2 regions of the Peribacillus sp. NPDC097224 genome follow, and region 2 is predicted to be linked to the other one. Evidence: predicted binding sites of a transcription regulator. Region 2 holds the regulator's gene; the other holds the start of a gene.
What was found. The regulator LexA, encoded in region 2, represses DNA repair genes until DNA is damaged. The targets are predictions, from matches to a motif close to CGAACATATGTTCG.

Region 1 (11,057 bases), on a different contig from region 2:
ATCGGCTACTTACTAATTTATACCGTGGCATTACGGTCATGGACGGGCAAGGTGCCTATTCGGGTGAGCAGAGCAAAGTGATGATGACGGTCATTACACGCTATCAGTTAACCGATGTGAAGGCGATGATCAAAGAAGTGGATCCGGATGCCTTCGTTAATATCACGGAAACGACTGAAGTCATGGGAATGTTTCATAAAGAATGATAAACGGATAAAAGCCCCCCATATAAGGGAGGCTTTTTTGACTTTATATTTCACATGGCTGCTTAATTTCCAAATTGTTTCAATAGAGTATTCATTTCATTACTCAGTTTTAGGAATAGAGGTTTGTCTTTAGTATCTAGAGCATGATCGATTTCTTTTGCCAGGATATTTTTTTTAGTAGTGAGAATGGATTCCATTATAATCATATCGATTAACATTTCCTGAACGGCAGCATCATTTTTAACTTCACTCATGGATAAAGACTTCACTGACTCTGAATATGATTTATCATTTTTCAAAGTAACCACCCCTGACCCTTTTTATTAGTATATGGATTTGAGGATGTAAAATCAACAGAAAATTTAAAATAATTAGAAAAAATATAAATGTGTCGTTAAAATGACGAGGTAACATGGCCGCTTAAAGAATTCTTAATTTTTTGTGAACTTAAATGTAACCTGTATTATTTATGCTATTATAGTGGAGAATTTAACGCGTTTTCGGATAAATCTTTCATGTGGAAGTCATCATCCTTTTTTGCAAAGTTGATATTCCATAAAAATAAATGAGGTAGAGGTGGATGTAATTTGAATGAAAGCACTCAGGGATTAATCGAGGAATATGAAATCACCCCGTATACACTTATGGTCATGCCCATTAATTATGGAAGTAAAATTTACTCCCGGATCATTGAATTGGAAGATGAGTTCATTTCTCCATTCAAGCCTTTGGATATAATCAAGAAAAGCTGTGAGTACTTTGGCTCCAGCTATGGGGGAAGGAAAGATGGTACAAAACAACTCATAAATATCACCCATAAGGCACCAATAGCAATCGATCCAACCAGTTCCATTTTCTTCTTTCCGACTACATCTCCCTTGCGCCCCCAATGCACCTGGTTAGCACATGAACATGTAGTCTCCTTTGTCCGACTCAATTCCAAGCAGACCACCGTCACATTCAGGAACAGAAAAACATTCGACATAGATGTATCAAGCAGTTCATTTGAAAATCAGCTGCACCGGACCTCCTTTTTGAAATCCAAATTGATTCAAAGGATTGAGGAAACGAAAAGGAAATCCTTTTACTTATTTACCGAAACGGATGGTCTTAAAGCTTCGGAAATGACATCGAAATATCCATTGCTAAAATAATCAGTGTGTTCAGGAAAAGGCGTTGTTTCTCTAGTGGAGGCAATGTCTTTATTTAGGTTATTTTCAAAGGGGAGGAGGACCTCCTTCGATTCATGATAAAGAATAGGGGGTGAAAAAATATTTACTAAAGGGGGAATCTTTGGTAATATTTAGCCTTAGAATAAGGATGGAGTGTTACAGCAATGTATAACAGAATGTACGGAAAAGTCGAATCGCTAGAAAGTTTAGTAAATATGGTACCTATAATTAAAGCTGCTGTGCCTTCTGATTTGTCGATTGCCATATGTGATTTAGAGAAATTCATTGCTTATTTTCCAGGTGAAAGTATAAATATGCATATCCAAAAAGGGCAGTCGTTAAATCCAGAAGAACCCCTCGCCGTGGCATTGAGTGAGGATAAACCATTAAGGGCTGATGTACCAGCTGATTTTTATGGGTTCGAGTTTACTGGAACGGCCGTGCCCCTACATGATAAAAATAATCAAGTCATCGGTGGCATAGCTATCCAGTTACGCAGGCAAAGTGAATTAAGAACGATTGCGGATCAAATTTCTGTATCGCTGAGCCAGGCCAATGAGCGGATTACGGATATTGCAAAGGGATCCTATACCTTAGCGGATGTTTCCAACCAACTTCTTACATCTTCCGAAAAAGCCGAAGAGGACGTTAAAAATACGGATGAGATCTTGTCAATGATTAAAAGGGTGGCGACCCAAACCAATTTATTGGGATTAAATGCCGCCATAGAGGCCGCACGAGCTGGTGAAAAAGGCAAAGGGTTTGAAGTGGTGGCTAAGGAAATCAGGAAGTTTTCTAAAGAAACTGTCGCATCCACGGAATTGATTCGTGAAAAACTTGTGCAAATCCAAGAAGTGACCAAACTGATGGGGACCTCGATTAATCGAATAGCTTCCGTGGGTCAAGAGCAGGCTGCTTCCATTCAGGAAATTTCAACTTTTGTAGAAGAAATCAAAAAGATGTCTGATGAGCTCAATCAATTTACCGATAAGTTATAAGAGGAAGTCAACAGCTTTTGTTGGCTTTTTATTTGTTCACCGAAAAAAGCAGGGGTGTTAAATTTTTTCAGGTTTATACACCCTTTCAAAAAAGTAATAACACAGAATCTCTTCCGTTTTATTACGAAGGCGGGGATTGAAATAGTTATGATGCTCTTCATACCCTTTATATAAAAAGCAATACATCGTGAATGATTCGTCGCCGTTTAATTTGCTTACCTTGATATTCCCCTTGCGCAAATAGCGACGAACCTCGACGAGATCCTCCTGGACTGACTTTAGAGCACGCTCAATAAGTTTTGAATAGGGCCTTTTTAATTTAAACGGACTTGATTCGATGACCTTGAGATCCCGGTTTAAGATTGTAATCACCATGGGAAGGTAGATGGCTTTTTCAATCATATTTCGGTCAGCCTCTGGAATACGGGTCATCATGACCGCCCCTTTCTAATTAACGTTCTCTTATTTTATGTATGTCGGATAATTTATAGAACGTATGTTCTATTTAATATCCTAACTTAAGTGGATTTGATATGCAAGCGCTTTTGTCAATCACGTGAAATTTTCGTTAATAAGATTATGATTTCCTGAGTTAGGGAAAGTATGATGATAGATGGGTAATTATTCTTGCAATTTAAGAAGAAAGTGTTATATCTAAATTAGAACGGTTTTATTATGTGATGCTGCTTGATAGAAAGCAAGCCAAGGGAGATAGTCATGAATTTGGATACTATATTTGAGTGGATTACTCTTGAACATATATCAGGGCTTATTCAGCAATATCGTTCATTCGGCCCGATTCCAGGAATTTTGTTGCCGATGTTAGAAGCGTTTTTGCCTTTTTTACCTTTATTTGTGTTTGTCGTGGCCAATGCTACAGCTTTTGGCCTATGGTGGGGATTTTTATTTTCTTGGATTGGGGCGGTAGGTGGTGCGTTTCTGGTCTTTTTTGTTTTTAGACGATACGGACAGATGAGGTTCTTCCGTTTTCTTCAGAAACATAAACAGGTGCAAAGATTGATGAACTGGGTGGAAAGCCATGGTTTCAGTCCATTGTTTCTCTTGCTTTGTTTCCCCTTCACGCCATCTGCGCTCGTTAATATCGTTGCAGGGCTCTCGAAGGTTAGCACGTTACAATATGCGCTGGCGGTAATCGGCGGAAAGGCAGTGATGATCTTTACGATCAGTTTCGTCGGATACGATATTGTATCATTGATTCAAAAACCATTACGTACCGTGATTGTCGGAATCATCATTTTCATCCTTTGGGTTGTCGGAAAAAGATTGGAAGTAAGGCTAAATAAAAGCATGAAAAAAGAAGAAGGGAAATAACTTAGAATATACAACTAGTAGGGGTTGGGGAATCTGAGAAAATCAAAAAAGCATTCAGTATCCGACTGGATAAAATCAGGCATGGTAGCCTTTATCATTTACATCTTGATCCGTACCTTTTTCTTTTCAAGCTATGCCGTAGAAGGGGAGTCCATGCAACCTACACTGGGTGAAGGCGATAAACTCATTGTAAATAAAGTGAAATACCAAATCAGCGATATCAATCGATTTGATGTTATAGTTTTCCATGCGCATGTCGGGGAGAATTATGTAAAACGGGTAATAGGTGTTCAAGGAGACGATATTCGTTATAAGGATGATTGGCTTTACATAAACGGTAAGAAAGTGCCTGAACCATACCTTGATCATTTAAAGGTAGGATATCCGGGCCAGGATTTTACGGGTAATTTTACATTGAAAGAATTAACGGGCAAATCCATAGTTCCTGATGGCAAGCTTTTCGTTATGGGTGATAATCGACTCGAAAGTGAAGATAGCAGGCACCTAGGTTATATTTCAATGGATAAGGTAGTAGGCAAAGTCGATGTAAGATATTGGCCAATACAAGATTTTAATGTGGATTTTATAGGTGAATGACTGTGGGAGCCCTCTATAGGAAGGGCTTTTTTTTGAACGGAATACGAACGTATGGTTGGTTTTCGTCGTTAGAAAGCGGTAAACTATAGGGAAAAGAGTCATAATTGGAAGAAGAATCGTGTCAAAAAATAGACAGTATTTCTGGTATGATAGGTCTAGAGATATTGAAATAAAAAGGGGGGAAACAGATGTCACTCCGGTTTTTAATTGGAAGGTCGGGCACAGGTAAAACATCGAAGGTATTGGATGAAATCCGCAACGGGCTAATGGAGAATCCTGAAGGGAATCCGATCATCTATCTGGTTCCTGATCAGATGACATTTTTATCAGAATATAAATTAATTAAGACGCCGGGACTCGAAGGAATGATTCGGACGCAAGTATTCAGTTTTAGCCGGCTTGCATGGCGAGTTCTCCAGGAGACAGGTGGCATGAGCCGAATCCATTTGGACAGTGTCGGCGTTAATATGTTGATACGGAAAATCATGGAGGATAAAAAAGATGAATTGAAAATGTTCCGCCGATCAGCGGACAAGCAAGGATTCGTCTCCCAGATGGAGCAGATGCTTGCCGAATTCAAGCAGTACTGCATCCAGCCGGGTGATATTCGGAGGTATTTGGACGAAAAGTCACCGGGTGGTGGTGGAGTACAAGATAAATTATCTGATCTTGAGCTCATTTATCAGTCATTTGAGGATGAAATGATCGGAAAATATTTAGATTCAGAGGATTATTTCACTTTACTGATAGAAAAAATGGCAGAGTCTTCGTATATAAAAAATGCAGATATCTATATAGATGGTTTTTACAGTCTGACGCCACAGGAATTAATGATCGTGGAAGAAATGATGAAGCTATGTAAGAGTGTGACCATCGCATTGACGCTCGACCAGCCTTATAGGCAATTTACGCCGGATGATCTGCATTTGTTCAGGCAAACGGGAAATCTCTATAACCAGCTTTATCAAGCGGGACAAAGAACGGGGGTCTTTATCGAACAGGACCACGTTCTGAACAGCACGGCGAAGTTCAATCGAAATCCTGGGCTGAAACACCTTGAAACATATTTTGCGCTTCGTCCCGCACAGAAGTACGATCAGCCATCTGGTGTAACGATTGCTCAGGCCGTTAACCGCAGAGCGGAGATTGAAGGGGTGGCTCGGAACATCCTGACGCTTGTCAGACAAGGTCAGTGCCGTTTTCGCGATATTGCGATTCTAATGCGAAATGGGGATGCCTACGAAGATATCCTCCAGACGGTCTTCCGTGACTATCAAATTCCGCTTTTCGTGGATTCCAAGCGGACGATGCTCAATCATCCATTGATTGAGCTGATCCGGTCGACACTTGAGATCATCAATGGGTTCTGGCGTTATGAACCGGTCTTTCGTGCCATTAAGACCGAACTTCTATTTCCCCTGCAACAAAGTCATGACAGAATGCGCGAACAAGTAGACAAGCTTGAGAACTACGTGCTTGCCAGGGGAATCAAAGGGGCTGGATGGACCACAAAAGATCGTTGGACCTACCGTCGATTCCGTGGATTGGAGCTTGAGGACCGTCCCCAGACGAGTAAGGAAATGCAACTGGAGCAAGAGCTCAATGATTTGAAACACCTATTTACAGAGCCCATCATTAAGCTATCAAAACGGGTGAAGAAGTCGGCGAATGGAAGAGAATTATGCGAGGCCCTTTATTTGTATTTGGAAGAATTGCATGTACCGGAAAAATTGGAAAAGATGAAGCTTGAAGCAGAAGAGGATGGCGATCTGGTGTCAGCCAGGGAACATGAACAATCGTGGAATGCGGTTGTTGATTTGCTTGATCAATTCGTGGAACTGTTAAGTGAAGAGGAAATCTCGATGAAACAGTTTGCAATCATTATAGAAGCAGGTCTGGAATCATTGGAATTTTCCTTAGTGCCACAGGCAATCGATCAAGTCCTTGTCGCTAATCTGGACCTGTCCCGATTGGATGACGTGAAGACGGCTTTCGTCATTGGCCTGAATGAAGGGGTCTTACCAGGAAAAGCCGTTTCTGATGGAGTGTTTTCCGATAGTGACCGCGACATGCTTTTGGCGAGAGGGCTTGATGTTGCTCCAAGTTCAAAAGTTCGTCTTTTGGATGAGGAATTCACGGCCTATAAAGCCTTCACTACACCTTCGGAATCCCTTTATTTATCTTATCCACTCGCTGATGAAGAGGGAAAATCTCTTCTCCCGTCCTCTTATTTAAAACGAGTGAGGGATGTATTGCCGCATGTGAACGAGGCTTTTTATATGAACGATCCATCTGATCTGCCTGCCGGGGAACAGGTGAAATATGCAGCGAACTCAGAAGTGGCCCTGTCTTATCTGGCTGCGCAATTACAGTTGAAAAAACGGAACTACCCAATCCATCCGCTTTGGTGGGATGTCTATAATTCCATCATGGAGGACGAGACGGTTGGACCGACAGCCACTAAGGTGCTATCGAGTCTTTTTTACCAAAATAAAACCATGAAACTATCAGAGGAAACGAGTAAGCAATTATATGGCGAAACCATTCTGACTAGTGTATCGAGAATGGAAATGTTCAATAGCTGCCCGTTTTCCCATTATGCCGCACATGGCTTGAAACTAAGGGAACGACAGGTTTTCCGTTTGGACGCACCGGATATCGGTGAGATGTTCCATGGGGCGTTAAAAATGATTTCGGATTATTTAAATGAGCATGATATCCCGTGGTCTTCTTTGACCAAGGAGCAATGTTTGGAGTTGGCTAGGAAAGCGGTGGAACAGCTTGCACCAAAGCTCCAGAATCAAATCCTGCTAAGTACGAACCGCCATCATTACTTGCGCAGAAAGCTGGAGCATGTGATTGGCCGGGCTTCGATTGTCTTGAGTGAACATGCCAAGGTTAGTGGGTTTGCCCCAATCGGTTTGGAACTGGGCTTCGGAAAAAATGGAGAACTGCCCCCACTTTCGTTCACTTTGAAAAATGGGACGAAAATGGAATTGATTGGTCGGATAGACCGTGTTGATAAGGCCGATGAGGATGAGGGTGGCGTCTATTTGCGTATCCTTGATTATAAATCGAGTGAAAAGGAATTGAACATGAGTGAAGTCTACTATGGGCTTGCCCTGCAAATGCTGACCTATCTCGATATTGTCGTTTCACAATCCCAATCGCTTATCGGTAAAGAGGCGATTCCAGCCGGTGTCCTTTATTTCCATGTTCATAATCCGGTCGTGAAATCAAAAGGCATGCTTAGCTTGGATAAAATCGATGAAGAAATTTATAAGAGTTTTAAAATGAACGGCCTAGTATTAGATCAAACCAACGTAATCAAGATGATGGACACGTCCCTTGATATAGATACTTCCAGTAAATCGGATGTCATACCTGCCGGATTTAAAAAAGACGGTTCTCTTTTAGCGGCCTCTAAAGTGGCCAGCCGTGAAGACTTCTCCTTGCTTAACCAGCATGTTCGAAAGGTCTATCAAGAGTCAGGTGACCGAATGGTCGACGGGGATGTTGGCATAACCCCATATAAAATGAAAGAAAAAACGCCATGTACTTTCTGTTCATTCAAATCCGTCTGCCAATTCGATCAGTCGCTCGAAGAGAATCAATTTAGGAATTTGCCACAGAAAAAGCAAAATGATGTTCTCGATTTATTAAGGGGGGAGGGTGAAAGATGAGTAAAACGATGATTCCCGCCATTCCTGAAGGCGTGACATGGACAGAAGAACAATGGAAAGCAATTTGGGCGAAAGACCAGGATATTTTGGTGGCCGCCGCTGCAGGCTCCGGGAAAACAGCGGTGCTTGTCAACCGGATTATCCAAAAGGTCATATTGGAAGATAATCCAATCGATGTGGATGAGCTATTGGTGGTGACCTTCACGAATGCATCGGCCGCCGAAATGCGCCATCGAGTTAGTGAAGCATTAGAAAAGGAAATCAATGAAAATCCCCATTCACAGCATTTGCGTAAGCAGTTAAGCCTGATTAACCGTGCGTCCATTTCCACGCTTCATTCTTTCTGTTTAGAAGTGATCAGGAAATATTACTATTTGACGGATATTGATCCTGGATTCAGGATTGCCGATTCCACGGAAGCGCAGCTTCTGCGCGATGAAGTGATGGAAGAACTTTTCGAGGAGCAATATGGCCAAGGTGACAATGAAGCATTCTTTAAATTGGTCGATGCCTTTACAAGCGATCGAAACGATGATGCACTGCAAAATATTGTCCGGTCATTGTATGATTTCTCCCGTTCGAATCCAGATCCCGACCAATGGCTAAATCATGCAGCCCAGATGTATGATCTGGCGGAAGGGGCAGGGATAGATGATCTTCCATTTATCGAGTCCCTACAATTCGATATTGGTTTGCAGTTGGATACGGCAAAGGATTTGTTGGAGCGATCTCTAGAATTGACAAAGGTTCCGGGTGGTCCTGCTCCAAGGGCAGAAAACTATTTAGCCGATCTTGATTTGGTCGCGAAACTGGCCCGCGTGAAAGATTCTTCCTGGAATGCTCTTTATGAAGAAATTCAAAACGTGAAGTTTGGAACGGCAAAGCGTTGTACGGGAGAAGATTTTAATAAGGAAATTGTGGATGAAGCCACGAAGCAACGTGATAAAGCGAAGAAAATTATTAAATCTCTGCAAGAAGAGCTTTTTTCACGTAAGCCTGAAAGCTATCTACGTGATATCCGGGAATTGAAGGGGTATGTCGATACACTCATCATGCTCGTAAAACAGTTTGAACAAAGGTTCTTTGCTGCAAAGTCCGAAAAGAACTTGGTCGATTTTGCCGATTTGGAGCATTATTGCCTTGATATTTTGACGGGTGAAACCATAGATGGGGAACGCACGCCGTCAGAGGCCGCCATTGAATATCGGAATCAATTCAAAGAGGTGCTTGTCGATGAGTATCAAGATACGAATCTAGTTCAGGAATCCATTTTAAGATTGGTGACGGCAGATGGTGAATATAGTGGAAATCTGTTCATGGTGGGCGATGTTAAACAATCGATTTACCGTTTCAGGCTTGCTGAACCGAATTTGTTCCTTGGAAAGTATGCGCGCTTTACCCATGATGGCACTGATTCGGGATTGCGAATTGATCTAAACCGTAATTTCCGGAGCCGGAGAGAAGTGCTTGATGGGACGAATTTCTTGTTTCATCAACTAATGGGGCTGACTGTCGGTGAGATTGATTATGATGAGGATGCGCAATTGAAAAAAGGTGCGCCATATCCCGAAGATAAGGAATATCCCATTGAACTTCATTTAATTGATGGAGCAGCAGATACAAGTGAAGCCGGACAGGATAACGAGGATTCAGAGGTAGGTTTTGAAGCCGAGGAATTGGAAAAAGCGCAACTGGAAGCTAGGATGATGGCGAGGCTCATAAAGCAGGCCATAAACGAGAAACAGCAAATCTATGATACGAAAACCAAGCAATACCGTTCTGCAACATACCGTGATATGGTCATTCTTCTTCGTTCTATGCCATGGGCTCCGCAAATTATGGAGGAATTCAAGAAGCAAGGGATTCCTGTCTATGCCAACTTGTCCTCTGGATACTTTGAAGCTACCGAAGTTGCTATCATGATTTCTTTATTGAAAGTAATAGATAATCCGCAGCAGGATATCCCATTGGCATCCGTTCTCCGCTCTCCGATTGTAGGAATGGATGAGGAGGAAATGTCTCAAATTCGTTTATACCACACAGGTACGTATTATGAGGCGCTAGCCGATTTCTATAGGAAGGGTGACCCGGATGAGCATCCGGACCTATATCGTAAAGCTTCTACCTTTTATAAAAAGCTGGTGAAGTGGCGGAAACTGGCTAGACAGGAAGCGTTGTCGGATTTAATTTGGCTTTTGTACCGCGAAACCCAATTTTACGATTTTGCTGGGGGAATGCCGGGCGGCAAACAGCGCCAGGCCAATTTAAGGGCCTTGTATGATCGGGCCAGACAATATGAAGCGAGTTCATTCCGTGGGCTCTTCCGTTTCTTGCGTTTCATCGAAAGAATGCAGGAGCGTGGAGATGATTTAGGCGCGGCACGGGCTTTAGGTGAACAGGAAGATGTCGTCCGCCTGATGACGATCCATTCCTCAAAGGGGTTGGAGTTTCCGATTGTATTCATTGCAGGCCTTTCGAGACAATTCAATATGATGGATTTGCGGAAGCCGTATTTATTGGATAAGGATTATGGATTTGCGGCGAAGTATGTCAATTCCGAGTTACGGATAACGTACCCATCACTCCCACAGCTCGCTTTCAAGAAAAAGAAACAGTTAGAGTTAATTGCCGAAGAAATGCGTGTTCTCTATGTAGCGTTGACGAGGGCGAAGGAAAAGCTCCATCTGATTGCCAGCATAAGTGATGCCGAAAAAACACAGCAAAAATGGATAAGTCAAGCAACGCATGGAGAATGGCTCCTGAAAGACCATGCGCGGGCAGGAGCTAAAAGTTACCTCGACTGGATTGGTCCATCCCTTGTGCGTCATCGTGATTTTCAGGGCTTTACTGGGTTTGGTTTTGAAATGGAATCCCATCCGTCAAATTGGTCAATCTCTGTCATTCCAATGGAGGAATTGACCGTTCTGGATGAGGAAGAAGCTATTTTACAGGAGCAATTGCTGGAACATGTTCGGAAATCCGAAAAGGTGGACTTGGAATCTGAGTTTGTCGCTGCTGTTAAGGACCAACTGAACTGGGAGTATGGGGAACATGAGGCGACTGTGCATC
Region 2 (11,057 bases):
AATACGATCACTCCACAGCTGTAATTTACTATTAAATAAAATATATTTGACACTGCATAATAAGGGTATAGAAGAATTTTGTTTAGATAGTGGATATACAAGTGCACAAAAAATCTGGAAAATGAAATATGGAGATCCTGATTATTTCTTAGAGAATTATTGGGCGAAGGCTATCATCACATGATTTGGAGACTAATAGTCGATGATTTATTAAAATAACCTATCTCCTTTTATTGTTTTCTTTTCAGTATTTTATGGAACTTTTATTAGACTAAATAAGCTATAAGAAGCTGTTTGGTTATTCCATAAAAGGGCGCTTTAATGGCACAACTGAATTTCTACTTTATCTGACGGGCTTTATTTTATTTATATTAACTTTGATACTTTCTAAGTATGTTTCAAACGACTTCTTATAAAGTAAAGTTAAAATTAAGTGTCATCGTGAATTAAAAAGGTCAAGTAAGTTTAGGATGAAAGGGATTGTATGAATAAATCACATTTCACTTTACTTTTATTGTTATAATTACCTATATAGATAATAAAAAGGAAGTGAGCTCAAATGGATAATGCTAAGTACATAGAAGTGGTTTTTGAGAATTGTGAATCAATTATCATTCCAACAGAGCGTGTTTTAGGTCTAACATATGCTGAACTAACACCTAAAGGATGATCATGCATTAGAAAATTCTTATCATAGCAGCCGTATAGATTTAGAAATTTCATATACGCACCAAACAGAACTTGAATACTCCCCAACGGATAATGATGATCTTCTTGGTGCATATATTAATAATCCTACAAGTAATAAGGTGGAAGACAGACCTAATATTCTAGGGCGATTATTTAATTACCATGACATTATGTATATCCAACTATTAGATACAAATGAAAAGCCCCTAAAAAATATTTATGTACCTTGGTACAAAGAGGATCAAGATGATAATCGCTATATGAAGATACTTAAAGAAGAAGGCTCATTTACAATTGAAATTAAACCTGAATAGATATGTAAGCAATTTGTTCTAGATGCTATACAATAAGTAATGATTTACGTGCATATATTACTTATTGTATACATCATAATGAATAAATTACATATTATATCCGAAAAAACCGTTTTTTTAACGGGAGGTGCAAAGGGTGAACAAGCATCAGCTCAGAGAGACCAGGACTGTATACAGTTCGGCAATATTCTACTGGTCATCATCTGAAAGCCGGTGTTAATTTCAATGATATTAAATTTAACTTTCTTCCATATAAGAATCCCCAAAACAAGCCTATGTTCTTTCAACTATGATAATCAATATTCGTTGAATTACCCACAGACTGCAGCTAATAATTTTTGAATATCATAAACACTTTTATCTTTTTTGAATTGTTTTGATACAGCTGGTGTTTGTGCACCTGAAATCCATATTTTTAATTCTGCGTCTAAATCAAAGTGTCCAGCAGTTTCTACGCTGAAATGGGAAATGCTTTTAAAAGGTATGGAATGGTATTCTACCTTTTTGCCAGTAATTCCTTGCTTATCCACTAATATAAGGCGTTTGTCTGTAAATACAATCAAATCTCTTATTAATTTAAACGCAGCATCTACATCCTCACCATTCGCTAGAATCTGTTCTAGTTCTTTTATTGCTTCATCTTTACTTATCGTTGAAGCATTACCGATTAATCCATCTAAGAATCCCATGCTATTTCCTCCTTAAAACTTGGTTTTACTCTAAAATTCCGTGTTTAATTTTTGACTTATATTTAAAATAGGTAAAAAAACCTAAATAAATAGTAGCACTATTGAATTAGTATTGTAAGCGGGTAATTTTGGTCATTTTATCTTTAATTGGCAGTGCTGTTGAGGGGAACCGTATAACTTCCTTTATTCTTGTATTACTTTGATTATAAATACAAATGATCTATTTTTGACTAGTAATGACTCATTCAGTGGTTTCATTTATATTATCCTGACCAATATAAAAATTAGTGTATTCGTTTAGTACAAGTTACCACCTTACATCATAAGCTACACTGTAAGTACTAAAACTAACTAAAGGTGGGATTTTATAATGAGTTGTAATTGTAGGAAGTGCCGTGAACAAAGGGAAGAAGTGATTACTAGCCCAACTGAAACGGTTGTTAATACCAGAGTGAATCGACGGGTAGTGAAGCATATACACCCTACTGAAGTTATCAATGTAAATAGAACCATTGTTAGAAATGAACATTATTATCCTGTAAGGGAACGGGAAGTATATGAAACAGTGGAAGAAAACTTAGACTGCGGAAGCAATGTTAATAACTCTAATCGTTGCAGACCGTTTTGGAATAGATAATTAACATGTAGGGCACTCATCAGACATGAGTGCCTTTTCTTTTTAAGAAGTAGTCAGTTTCAAAGAGTAGAACATACTTTTATGTAATAATCATTTGAATTTAAAAGAATATATGCTGTACTGTCATTCTAATAAGGGCCATCCCTGTATTATGCAGTTCTTTAGTCGTGTATCACTGCTTTGAGGGTAATCAAATGACATATGTACAAGCATTTATAGGGGACATACATAGAATTAATAGGAGGTGATAATTATGGTGAAAATATATATTGATCCAGGTCATGGGGGGGAAGATTCAGGCACTATATGAAATGGATTGAAAGAAAAAAATCTTACATTAAAAATTGCTAAAAAAATCAGGGAGTTTCTTGCACGGTATAAGAATGTATCGACAAAGATGAGTCGTACAGGAGATACGTATCCGTCCTTATCGGCACGGACAAACGAAGCAAATGCTTGGGAAGCTGATTTCTTTTTGTCCGTCCATATTAATGCCGGTGGTGGACAAGGATATGAAGATTATATTTATACATCCACTAATCAGGTTACTAAAAAGTACCAGGATAATATCCACGCTGAAATTCTGAAACTTGTGGATTTGAAAGATCGTGGGCAAAGAACGGGAAATTTACATGTGCTTCGGGAATCCACTATGCCTGCTTTATTGACTGAAAATGGCTTCATCGATAATGTTTCTGATGCCTCTAAGTTGAAAAAGAGTGCTTGTATTGAAAATTTGGCTCAAGGACATGTCAATGGAATCGTTAAATCATTCAATTTGAAAAGGAAAGAGGAGGTACCAAGTAACACTCACACGATTGTAAAGGGTGATACCCTTTATAGCATTGCCATAAAATATGGAACAAGTGTGTCTAAACTTTTAGCTCTGAACCCTAAGGTTAAACCCAATTACCTTGAAATCGGTCAAAAACTGCGAGTGAAATGATAGCTCTGGATGGTGAATGAAACATTATCAAGTACTTCGAGATACCACACTACACACCATATCTAATCCCTTCTCTTATTGAGATTAAAGAAGTTGATTAAGTGAATTGTAGAAATGGCTGTCATATATGTAGATAATCTGAAAATATCGTTGGTGAAATCAAAAAGGTGCCAAAATGTTTTATCATGGGCAATCCCATTTATTGAGAATGGTTGTTTTATGCTTATTATTCGCTTTTTATTCCAATAAATATAATGGTCACTCCTATAAAGATGCATGAAACTTTAAAGAGGGAAAGCTTTTCGGTCATCCCGAATAAACCAACAGCTGTTGTACTAATAAGTATTATAGGTCCAACGAGTGCGAGGGAACTATTCACAACCAACGCTTTTTCGATATCATTAAGTCTTAACATGAGTATAGCTGCGAATATTTCTATACTTCCCGAAAGCAAACGAAGTAAACCCATTATAAGAACGGCTTTTTCAAAAACTATAAACATGATTTTCCCCTCCGAACTTTTGTGCACGTTTATCTTATGAATCTATTTTAAAAAATAGGACAACTTTATCCTATCCCGGTGGTCGTTCCATTTGAAAATACCCATCGTTATGGACTTTATGAAGGGGGTCAGGTGGAAGTCAGGTGACACGGTATCTTTCTTGGCTAAACAGTACGATAGCCGATAGATACCAATATATATATATATAATAAAAGTCGGTCAGAAATTACGTGTTAAGGAGTATGTCAACGGAGAGAAAAAGTAGGAAATCTTATGAGTGTTGTACCAAGCGCTATATCTTTCATATTGACGGTATGTCCTCAATAGCCTAGGATGTAATGGTATTCGTTAGAAGGAGGGCCCCATATGACTTATAAAACGCTATTGCTTACGCTTCTGTTCTCACAGGGGTTATTCTTCGGTGGTCTACCTATTTTTCTTCAACTCCTATTCTATTTGAACCCTTGGGTGATCATGGTTGCATGGGTTTGTATTGTAGTCTCTGTGTTGATGATCGTCTTATTGGTCAGGGGGGAAACAATAAAACTACCCCGATTGTATTGGCAGGTAGCGATAAGTGGTTATAGTTTCTCTTTGCTAGTTTTACTTTTCTTCCGACCTGAGGGGCAGGAATATTCATATAACATTATCCCGTTTTCTACAATCAGCACTTATTTAACTGGTGATTCGAATTGGCTTGTTTCTTTTTATAATCTAGGTGCAAATGTAGGATTATTCATTCCATTTGGACTTTACCTGCTATCCAGAAAAGGAAAAAAGATGACCGGTATTCCAAAGTTTTTTATTCCCTTTTTCTCAATCTCAATCATAGAAATATGCCAGTATGTTTTTCAAAGAGGAAGTTTGGATATAGATGATCTTATTTTGAACCTTATTGGGGTATATTTGGGATATTTGTTGTATCGTTGGTTCGTGAAAGTGATAGATATTATCCCCGCAAAGCGGAGTACATAATGAAAATCCGTTAGGGTTCAGTAACATACAGTGTTGACGAAAAACAAAAAAAGCCAGCTTGTCCATGATAGGAGAAGCTGGCTTTACATTTGTTAACGTAAGCCTTTCATAAAGCCTTGAATCTTTGGTGATATTGCCAATAGGATAAATCCTAAAATCAATGAAGTGATTCCGATAGCCCCGAAATAGACCATTTCCGTGTCCGCAGAGTAAAATCTTACAATTTGAGCATTTAATGCTTGTGCTGCTGCATTGGCTAAGAACCATAAACTCATCATTTGTGCTGAGAACGCAGATGGAGCAAGTTTAGTGGTTGCTGACATACCAACAGGTGACAAGCAAAGCTCTCCAATTACTACAAGGAAATAACTAAGTACAAGCCATAATGGGCTAACTAATGAACCGGCTCCTCCAAAATAAGAGGGAACCAAAATTACTAGGAATGATAAACCAGCAAAGAATAGGCCAATCGAAAACTTTTGGGGTATAGTTGGCTGACGTTTCCCTAATTTAACCCATAACCATGCGAATAAAGGTGCTAAAGTAATGATGAACAATGGATTTAAAGATTGGAACCATGCTGGTGAAATGTGAAAACCGGCAAATTCTAACTGTGTCCGTTTATCAGCATAATTTGCTAAAATAGTTGAGCCTTGTTCTTGAATGGCCCAAAACATAACAGCTGCTATAAATAAAGGGATATAGGCTAGTAAACGTGAACGCTCAACAGATGTTGTTTTCGGACTACGGTACATCACAATAAAATACATAGTAGGAATTAGAATTCCAAGGATACCAACAAGCCCGATGAAGCTATTAAGTGTTAAGAGACCATTTGAGATAGCGATTGCACAAATGATGACAATAATTAAAATAGCTAGCCCGATCTTAGTATAAACAGATTTCTTTTCATTTGATGCCAAAGGATTGACAGGAGCTATTCCAGCAAGTCCAAGATTTTTTTTCTTTGTAGCCATGAAGACGATTAATCCAATAAACATACCAACGGCTGCAATGCCGAATCCAAGGTGGAAATTGTACTTCATTCCAACTGTTCCGACAATAAGCGGAGCAATGAATGCACCCGTGTTTATTCCCATGTAGAATATGCTGAAACCAGAATCTCGACGGTTATCGTCTTCTGCATATAGCTCCCCAACAATACTAGATACATTAGGTTTTAAAAGACCTGTACCTATAACGATTAGTATCATGGAAACGAAGAACATGGAAATGCTGCCCGGTATCGCAAGTGCAATATGACCAAGCATAATCAATATACCGCCGTAAAAAACGGCTTTCGATGTTCCGAAAATCCTATCGGCAAACCAGCCACCAATAATTCCGGACATATATACTAAGGATCCATAGATGGATACAATGGCTAGAGATGTTTTTTCATCAAGACCTAATCCACCTTTAGATACCTCATAATACATATAGTATACAAGAATGGCCTTCATACCATAATAGGAGAAGCGCTCCCAAAACTCCGTGAAGAAAAGAGTGAATAGTCCTTTAGGGTTTCCGAAAAAACCTTTTTGAGGAATGCTATCCAAAATTTTCTGTTTATTTATTGATGACATACATTCTCCTCCTTTTATTATTGTATAATAACTTTTCTTAGAGCTCTTGTAAAGAATATTTAGTGTATTTTAATAATAGTTCTTAATAACCTGTGTTTATTTTCCATTTTAGTAAAATGCAGGACTATCGAAATAGTATAATTAGGTAAGAAGGTATATATTAGAGCCCTTTAATCACTTTGGATTGAAAACGCACCGTTCATTTGATATATAATCCATTAAGTAAATGATTTGGGGTTTCGAATTGCAAGAACCTTCAACAAGTTATGAAAATCCAATTTTAAATGGTTGTGTAGAAAAAATGATGATGAATAAAGGTTGAAATATTAAAAAAGTATGGTAGGAAATAGTGTAAATAATTGAAAATAGGAATATTGTCATATCGACAAAGGAAGCCAAAATACTTATTCTAGTATAGAAAGCAATTTAATTGTTTTCTTTTTTACCATGTGGTGCCGCCAGATAATTGCAGTTATCTGGCGGCATTTATTATTATAACCAAATAATAATTTTCAACCATTCTTACTGGATGGTTTTCTTTGTGGTAGGGAGAACGGAAGATCAAACACTAAAGGCCACCCTTTTTAGGGCGGCCTTTTATAGTACCTATATAGGTAGAAGTATATAAGCAGCCGATAAGTTTATTGCCTGAGGAGCTTAAAGTGATTTTCATTAGTCACAAGTCTGTTCTATTAATAAAAAAATTTCATAAATTTTAGAGAAAGGAGGTGGTTATTTTTGGAGCTAATTTGGATGTTAATTGTTGGTGGAATAATTGGATGGCTGGGAAGCCTGATTTTAGGAAGGGATATGCCGGGTGGAATTATTGGAAATATCATTGCTGGATTTGTTGGAGCATGGCTTGGTACTGCAATTTTAGGGCCAATCGGACCTGAAACAGAAGGGTTTTACATTGTGCCTGCGTTACTGGGTGCCATAATTGTAGTGTTCATTGTATCCATTATCATGAGAAATACAAGATGGAGGTAGAAAGCAGAGGGTACACGATTGAATAAATTTTCCAGAATCACGTGTAGATGGTTTAGAGAAAGCTGATCTATATGTGTCCATTATTGCTTGAAAATGCTGTTCAACAATACTGGACAGTTTTTTTGCGTAAAAAAATAGAGGTTTTCGATCGAAGGATCCATCAGTGTTTACTCAATCCGAATGATTATCAGAGTTCCTAAAGGATACGAAAGCTGTTTTAAGTGCGGCGTAATTACCGATACTGGCGTATCCGTAAAACCATCCCATAAAAATCCCGGTAGTCAAGTGATGCCGATGGCTTATGAATATAGAAATGATTAAACCAAGACATAAAGCAATAGTGGGTACGTAACTTCGGGGGATAGGAAAGAGAAACTTTATAATTTGGGTCAAAATCATGATAGTTGGGATAGCCATTACAGCATCCCAAAAATTCGTATGTATCGTCGGAAAATCCATAGTAACACCACTTTCAAAAAGAAATGTCTATTGAACTAATTTCACCGGATATAAAAGAATTATACCTTGTTTATTTGACTTGGTTTGTTATTCAATGCTCTCTAGTAAAATATTATAATATTGCTTCTGTCATATACATAGGATGAAATACATAGACTTAAAACAAATAAAAAAAGCGCAATTTGTGCGCTTTTAGTGAATTTGCCTATATAGCCCGATCACTCTTCCAAGAATGGTTACATCTCTTAGAATGATAGGTTCCATATTGGAGTTTTCTGGCTGAAGCCGTATGTAATCCGGTTCCTTAAAGAATCGTTTAACGGTGGCTTCATCATCTTCCGTCATGGCCACGACGATATCTCCGTTATTGGCATTGCTTTGTTGTTTTACAATGACATAATCTCCATCATGAATTCCCGCTTCAATCATACTTTCACCCATAATTTCAAGCATGAACACATGATCATCATGTGGAACCATACTTTCAGGAAGAGGGAAGTATTCCTCTATGTTCTCGATGGCAGTTATCGGCATACCTGCGGTTACTTTTCCGAGAAGTGGTACGTTAACTACGTTTGTTTTTGGAATGTTATTAGATTCTTCTATATTTAAAATCTCAATGGCCCTTGGTTTAGTCGGGTCGCGTCTGATTAAGCCTTTGCTTTCCAAACGAGATAAATGTCCATGTACAGTCGAACTTGATGCAAGTCCCACAGCTTCGCCAATCTCTCTAACGGAAGGTGGATAACCTTTTTGACGAACTTCATCTTTTATGAAATCAAGAATATCCTGCTGCCGTTTTGATAGTTTAGTCATATACGCACCTCTTCTCTATAATTCTTTGCTATATTATAGCATGGCTCCACATGCTATACAAACATAAGTTCGAATTTGGTTGTTGACTGAAACAAACGTTCGTATTATAATTCAATCATCAACCAAAAACGAACGTACATTCGCTATGGAGGGATATTAATGAAGACATTTTGCAAAAATAATATTTATACGATTCTATTAGCAGGATTTGTATTTATCTTGTCTATTTTATTCTCTTTCACATTAGATAGTAATCAAAATAAGGATTTCCTTTCGATTGAAATTAACGAAGGTGATACTATATGGGAGATTTCAGAAGAATATGGTCAAACCGAATTGACAAAAAAAGAATTCATTGGTTGGATAGAAGAGTATAACGGTGTAAGGGCGGATACTATTAAGGCAGGTCAAATCATTGTCATACCAGTTGAAAGTGAAAAAGTAGTCCAAAGTTTGGCTAGTAAGCAGTAAAGGTAGGTTCATATGAAAGCAGTCATCTATTGTCGGGTAAGTACAGAAAAAGAAACACAGGAAACCTCGCTAGCTAGGCAGGAAGAGGAATTAGTGAAGTTAGCAGAACATAATGACATGGAAGTCGTTTCAATAATAAGAGAGCAGGCAAGTGGTTACGAACTGAACCGTGACGGGATATTTGACATGCTTGATCTTTTTAAGACAAAAGAAGCGGATGTTCTCTTGATTCAAGATGAAACTAGGTTGGGAAGAGGAAATGCTAAAATTGCCTTGTTTCATGTTGTACTTAAAGAAGGAGTGAAGATTTTCACACTTTCTCATGATGGTGAATTAGAGTTATCGGACTCTGATGCCATGGTTATCCAAATTGTTGGTATTGTAGAAGAATATCAACGTAAACTACATAACCTGAAAATTAAACGTGGTATGCTTAGGGCCGTTGAAAATGGCTACCGGCCCCAGAAAAACCTGAAGAACCAAAGAAACTCCACTGGCAGGGATCGTAAAGAAGTACCCATAGAAGAAATTGTGAAACTGCGTTCGAATGGATTAACTTTTGCGGAGATTGCGGCAACACTGAGAGGCTTTGGCTATGAAGTGTCAAAAGCAACGGTACACCGCAGATTCTTGGAATACCAGCAAGGTACACCGAAGAATCAATCATAGAACTTGTAATTTCACTTTTTTTTTAATACCATGTCAATATCCGTATATATAAAGGAGAAAAATTATGCTATCAAAAGAAAAAATGGCCCGTATCAATGAACTTTCTAAAAAAGCTAAGGGAGAGGGCTTAACTGTAGAAGAGGCAAAAGAGCAAACTTCCTTACGAAGTGAGTATTTGGAGACATTTAGACGTTCAATGGCTGATACGCTAGAAAATGTTAAAGTTATCGATCCGGAAGGTAATGATGTCACACCTCAAAAAATAAAAAATATTAAAGAAAAAAAAGGTTTACATTAACCAATAAGGACTGATGATGGCCCCATCATTAGGATTACTCATGAGGAATGTAAAGTGAAAAAAGAGAATGCATCGATGTATGTATTCTCTTTTTTGGTTTAACCTAACCTTGGTGAATCCTTAATTAGTAGAAAATTGAATTAGCTGTGCAAGAAAAGGTTATTTTAGTTGTGATATTAAGTTAGTCAATATAATATAAAGAGGTACACTACAGGAAGGGATGTTTTACACATGTTAGATAAATTAGATGCACTTTCTATTAATACAATTCGTACATTATCGATCGATGCAATTGAAAAGGCTAATTCAGGTCATCCAGGCATGCCTATGGGTGCAGCTCCCATGGCATATAAGCTGTGGACTGATTATATGAATCATAACCCGAAAAATCCTGATTGGTTTAATAGAGACCGTTTTGTTTTATCGGCAGGACATGGTTCCATGCTATTATACAGTCTCCTGCATTTATCAGGTTACGGCTTGACAATGGATGACTTAAAGGGTTTCCGTCAATGGGGAAGTAAAACTCCTGGGCATCCTGAATACGGACATACTGCTGGAGTAGATGCCACTACTGGACCACTTGGCCAAGGGATTGCAATGGCTGTAGGTATGGCAATGGCAGAACGTCACTTGGCTGAAAGCTACAATCGTGATTCTTATAATGTGGTTGATCATTATACATATAGTATTTGTGGGGATGGAGACTTAATGGAAGGCGTTTCAGCTGAAGCTGCTTCTTTAGCAGGCCATCTTCAACTAGGAAGACTTGTCGTTTTATATGATTCAAACGATATTTCTCTTGACGGAGATCTTAGCCAATCATTCAGTGAAAGTGTAGCAGACCGTTTTAAATCATACGGCTGGCAGTATCTGAGAGTGGAGGACGGCAACGATTTACAACAAATCGCAAAAGCCATTGAAGAAGCAAAGACTGATGAAGCTCGTCCAACTTTAATCGAAGTGAAGACAGTGATTGGTTATGGTTCTCCTAACCGCTCTGGTAAGTCTGCAG

Region 1: a site for LexA is predicted at 2,866-2,879, ahead of ACIQXR_RS08120 (YhjD family protein). Genes of this name have one in related genera too.

What each region holds. Positions count from the first base shown of each region.
Region 1 covers NZ_JBIWDK010000003.1:284,281-295,337, forward strand. The annotation lists gene ACIQXR_RS08100 (YitT family protein) at 1-206, shown strand, start outside; gene ACIQXR_RS08105 (IDEAL domain-containing protein) at 269-505, opposite strand; gene ACIQXR_RS08110 (competence protein ComK) at 794-1,360, shown strand; gene ACIQXR_RS08115 (methyl-accepting chemotaxis protein) at 1,543-2,376, shown strand; gene ACIQXR_RS08120 (YhjD family protein) at 2,434-2,808, opposite strand; gene ACIQXR_RS08125 (TVP38/TMEM64 family protein) at 3,094-3,708, shown strand; gene lepB (signal peptidase I) at 3,742-4,305, shown strand; gene addB (helicase-exonuclease AddAB subunit AddB) at 4,494-7,988, shown strand; gene addA (helicase-exonuclease AddAB subunit AddA) at 7,985-11,057, shown strand, end outside.
Region 2 covers NZ_JBIWDK010000012.1:35,488-46,544, reverse strand. The annotation lists partial or broken gene ACIQXR_RS18390 (hypothetical protein) at 1-18, shown strand, start outside; gene ACIQXR_RS18385 (PH domain-containing protein) at 1,316-1,693, opposite strand; gene ACIQXR_RS18380 (CotD family spore coat protein) at 2,064-2,330, shown strand; partial or broken gene ACIQXR_RS18375 (N-acetylmuramoyl-L-alanine amidase) at 2,584-3,276, shown strand; gene ACIQXR_RS18370 (YqhV family protein) at 3,503-3,778, opposite strand; gene ACIQXR_RS18365 (VanZ family protein) at 4,145-4,753, shown strand; gene ACIQXR_RS18360 (peptide MFS transporter) at 4,846-6,339, opposite strand; gene ACIQXR_RS18355 (GlsB/YeaQ/YmgE family stress response membrane protein) at 7,093-7,329, shown strand; gene ACIQXR_RS18350 (hypothetical protein) at 7,501-7,788, opposite strand; gene lexA (transcriptional repressor LexA) at 7,981-8,604, opposite strand; gene yneA (cell division suppressor protein YneA) at 8,764-9,075, shown strand; gene ACIQXR_RS18335 (YneB family resolvase-like protein) at 9,088-9,744, shown strand; gene ACIQXR_RS18330 (DUF896 domain-containing protein) at 9,809-10,042, shown strand; gene tkt (transketolase) at 10,274-11,057, shown strand, end outside.